One region of the Streptomyces sp. LS-MS-L19 genome, then DNA from elsewhere that is predicted to be linked to it. Evidence: riboswitches for the same ligand, from Rfam matches in the RefSeq annotation. Region 1 holds a riboswitch; the other holds the start of a gene.
What was found. Region 1 has a riboswitch for glycine ahead of gcvT (glycine cleavage system aminomethyltransferase GcvT). Riboswitches for the same ligand answer to the same signal wherever they lie in the genome.
Positions count from the first base shown of each region.

Region 1 (2,194 bases):
GGAGCTGGACGAAGACGACATCGCCGAGCGCGTTGGCCGCGTGCTCCGTGATGCCGACCGTCGAGACGCCGTCCTCGGCGCCCGACAGCCACTCGTGCTCCTTGCTGTAACGCAGCTGCTGGGGGTTGCTCATGGCCTGAATTCTCCTGTACGCGGGAAAGTGCTGATGAAGGGGGGACTGCGGAAGGCGTGCGTGAGCAGCGACTGTGCGCTCAGCATCGCCTACGGCGGCTACTTCTGGCGCTTGTAGAACGGCAGCGCCACGACCTCGTACGGCTCGTGGCTGCCCCGGATGTCCACCGCGACACCCGTCGTGCCCGGCGCGGCGTACATGGCGTCGACGTAGGCCATCGCGATCGGCTTGCCCAGCGTGGGGGAGGGCGCCCCGGAGGTGACCTCGCCGATCACCTTGCCCTCGGCGACGACGGCGTACCCGGCGCGGGGGACCCGGCGGCCCTCGGCGATCAGGCCGACCAGGACGGGCGGCTCGTGGTTCGCGTTCTCCGCGGCCTCACGCAGGGCCGCGCGGCCCACGAAGTCGCCCTCCTTGTCGAACTTCACCACCCGTCCGAGGCCCGCGTCGAAGGGGGTCAGCTCGCGGGACAGCTCGTGCCCGTAGAGCGGCATGCCCGCCTCCAGGCGCAGCGTGTCCCGGCAGGACAGCCCGCAGGGGACGAGTCCGACGCCCTCGCCCGCCTTGGTCAGCGCCTGCCACAGCGTCTCCGCGTCGGACGGCGCCACGAACAGCTCGAAGCCGTCCTCCCCGGTGTAGCCGGTGCGCGCGATCAGCGCCGGCACCCCGGCGACCGTGCCCGGCAGACCGGCGTAGTACTTGAGCCCGTCCAGGTCGGCGTCGGTCAGCGACGCGAGGATCCCGGGGGACTCCGGCCCCTGTACGGCGATCAGGGCGTAGGCGTCCCGGTCGTCCCGCACCTCGGCGTCGAAGCCGGCCGCGCGCTCGGTCAGCGCGTCCAGGACGACCTGGGCGTTGGAGGCGTTGGCGACGACCATGTACTCGGTGTCGGCGAGGCGGTAGACGATCAGGTCGTCCAGGATGCCGCCGTCTTCCTGGCAGATCATGGTGTAGCGGGCCCGGCCGATACCGACCGAGGCGATGTTGCCGACGAGGGCGTGGTTCAGCAGTCCGGCGGCCTGGGGACCGGTCACGGTGATCTCGCCCATGTGGGAGAGGTCGAACAGCCCGGCCTTCGTGCGCACCGCGTTGTGCTCGTCGCGCTCGGAGCCGTAGCGCAGGGGCATGTCCCAGCCGGCGAAGTCGGTCATCGTGGCACCGAGGGAGCGGTGCAGGGCGTCGAGCGCGGTGTGCCGGGGCGCAGAACTGGTCATAGAGCGGTCGTCTCCAGAATCCAAGGCATGACGGGCGAGGTCGTTCCTCCCCATCTGTCATCGGAACCTGAGAGGTTCGCCATGAAGGACATGGCTTGCACCGTGGGTGGGGCCACCGGCGTCGGCGGCCCGCTTTTCAGATGTGCCTCGCCCGCGCGGTAACGGGGCCTGAGAGATTCAAGGGAGGGACTTGCTCCTTCGGCGCCCGGGTACATGTACCCGGGACTCTCCCGCGCGGATTCAAACGGCCGGTATGCAGTTGGCGCGGACATCATTGCACGCATCGGAGGCCGACGGCAGGGCCGCACCCGGCGCACCCTCCCGGTCCCCTTCTGTAACCGGCTTGTGGCGGTACGCGTACAGAAACGCGAGAGATCATCCATTACCTTCTCTTTACGCTCGGTGGGGAGGGGAAGCCCTGAACCCGGAGGAGGACGATGACGGTGAACAGGACCACCGCGTACGCGACGACCTCGGGCATCGCGCTGCCCAAGCAGCCCGCGGCCCCGGCCGTCGAGGCCCGCGGCGCCCACCCGGTCGTCCGTGACCTGCGCGACCGCGCGGGCCACGGCCCGCACGCCCTGCTCTTCGGTCCCGAGGACCTCGTCGTCATCACCGGCCTGCCCGGCAGCGGCAAGTCCACCCTGATGAAGCGGGCGGTCACGGGGACCCGGATCGACTCCCAGGACACCCGGGACCGCTGGGACGGCCGGCTGTCCCGCTTCCTGCCGTACGCCGTCTACCGCCCCCTGGTCCGGCTCGCGCACTACGCCGGACTGCGCCGCGCCCTGCGCTCCGGCGGGGGAGTGGTGGTGCACGACTGCGGCACCCAGACCTGGGTGCGCGG
Region 1 covers NZ_JBYCLL010000001.1:6,922,029-6,924,222, forward strand. The annotation lists gene gcvH (glycine cleavage system protein GcvH) at 1-133, opposite strand, end outside; gene gcvT (glycine cleavage system aminomethyltransferase GcvT) at 232-1,347, opposite strand; glycine riboswitch at 1,392-1,493, opposite strand; glycine riboswitch at 1,494-1,590, opposite strand; gene AC2XR2_RS31035 (AAA family ATPase) at 1,785-2,194, shown strand, end outside.

Region 2 (2,194 bases), 5.3 Mb from region 1:
TGGGCTGGAGGTGGCTGAGCCGTTGCCGCTGGTTGAGGGGACGTCGGGGATGAGTTCCCACCCGCACCACCCGTGACGGTTTCGTCGTCGGGTGCGGGTGGCCCCTGTGGGGGCTGAGCGCCGTCGGCGGCTGTCGGGTGGTGGGGGAAGTCGGGGTGTGGCGGGACCGCTGGGTGGTGGGTGAGTCGGGGGTGTGGCGGGGCGCCGGCTGTGGTGGGGAAGTTCGGGTGTGACGGGGCCGCTGGGCGGTTGGGGGGAGTCGGCGTGGTGCGGCTGCCGGTTGGTGCGGGGAGTGGGGGCGTGGTGGGGCTGCTCGTGGGGAGTGGTCGGCTGGTCGTTGTGGGCGTGTGCCGGGGGTGGTCGGCTGGGCGTGGGGGTCGGCTCGTGGGCTCTGGAGGTGGGTGCTCGCCCTGCGCCGGACATCGTGGGGGAGTGGGAGGGGGGCGAGGGCTCTCGGCCGGGTGTCAGGTCTCTGCGTCCTCCGTGCCTGCCACCTTGCCGAAGGGGCGGTCCGGGAGGGGGGACGGTGGGGACAGGTGCAGGCCGTAGTGGTGGTAGAGCTGGAGTTCCTGGGCCGGGGAGAGGTGGCGGCCCACGCCGAAGTCGGGGGCGTCCTTGATCAGGGTGCGGTCGTAGGGGACCTTCAGGCTGCCCTCGACCAGTTCGCTGGGCTCCAGGGGGACGAAGGCGTCGCGGGAGAACAGGCCGGTACGTATGGCCGCCCACTCCGGGACCCCGGTCGCGTCGTCGAGATAGACCTCGTCGACGGTGCCGATCTTGGTGCCGTTGCGGTCGAACGCCTTGCGGCCGATCAGGTTGCGCGGATCGATGTCGGTCTGCACGGGCCCTCCACTTGGTCGCAACTCATCCGAAGCGGTCGTAAGCACTACGAAAGAGCACATTGGAGTGGGCGGCCACTCGAACGCCCGACCTGAACCTCGCTGGTAGGCTTGCAGGCGGCTGTCGACCCCGTGCGGGAGAGTCCTCCAGACAACATCGGAGGCGCCGAAGGAGCAAATCCTCCCCGGAATCTCTCAGGCTCACGTACCGCACGGACGAGGTCACTCTGGAAAGCAGGGCGGGTGTCGACGGCGGCTTCCGCTCTCACCGACGGTGAAAGCCGGTGGCCCTCGGGCGACCGGTGAAGCTCTCAGGTTGAGATGACAGAGGGGGAGGCCGTCGGGGTACCCGCGCCGGGGTACCCCTCGAAGGTCGCGTCAGACCAGGAGGCCTCCGCAATGACCGCCCACCGCATTCCGCTCGCAGAGCTCGAGCAGGGGATCCCGTTCGAGCAGCGTCACATCGGTCCTGACCACGAAGCGCGGGCCAAGATGCTCGCCCAGGTCGGATACGGCTCGCTCGACGAGCTGACCGCCGCCGCGGTGCCCGACGTGATCAAGAACGCCGATGCCCTGGAGCTGCCCGGTGCGCGCACCGAGGCCGAGGTGCTGGCCGAGCTGCGGTCGCTGGCCGACCGGAACCAGGTCCTCGACTCCATGATCGGACTCGGGTACTACGGGACCTTCACGCCGCCCGTCATCCTGCGGAATGTGATGGAGAACCCGGCCTGGTACACCGCCTACACGCCGTACCAGCCGGAGATCTCGCAGGGGCGCCTGGAGGCGCTGCTGAACTTCCAGACCATGGTCGCCGACCTCACCGGGCTGCCGACCTCCGGTGCCTCGCTGCTCGACGAGGGAACCGCGGCCGCGGAGGCCGTGGCCCTGTCCCGGCGCATGGGGAAGAACAAGAAGGGGCTCTTCCTCATCGACGCGGACGCCCTTCCGCAGACCATCGCCGTCATCGAGACCCGCGCCGAGCCGACCGGGGTCGAGGTCGTCGTCGCGGACCTGAGCCGGGGCATCCCGGCCGAGATCGCCGCGCGTGAGATCAACGGCGTGCTCCTCCAGTACCCCGGTGCCTCCGGGGCCGTACGCGACATCAAGCCGGTCATCGACCAGGCTCATGAGCTCGGCGCGCTCGTGACCGTCGCCGCCGACCTGCTCGCGCTGACGCTGCTGAAGTCGCCGGGGGAGCTCGGGGCGGACATCGCGGTCGGGACCACGCAGCGGTTCGGGGTGCCGATGGGCTTCGGCGGGCCGCACGCGGGCTACATGGCCGTACACGAGAAGTTCGCGCGCAGCCTGCCCGGGCGGCTGGTGGGCGTGTCCGTGGACGCCGACGGCAACAAGGC
Region 2 covers NZ_JBYCLL010000001.1:1,592,081-1,594,274, reverse strand. The annotation lists gene AC2XR2_RS06930 (DNA polymerase IV) at 1-76, shown strand, start outside; gene AC2XR2_RS06925 (PRC-barrel domain-containing protein) at 465-842, opposite strand; glycine riboswitch at 965-1,060, shown strand; gene gcvP (aminomethyl-transferring glycine dehydrogenase) at 1,239-2,194, shown strand, end outside.
Region 2: it holds a riboswitch for glycine, as region 1 does, so the genes downstream of both, gcvP (aminomethyl-transferring glycine dehydrogenase) here and gcvT (glycine cleavage system aminomethyltransferase GcvT) in region 1, are expected to answer to the same signal.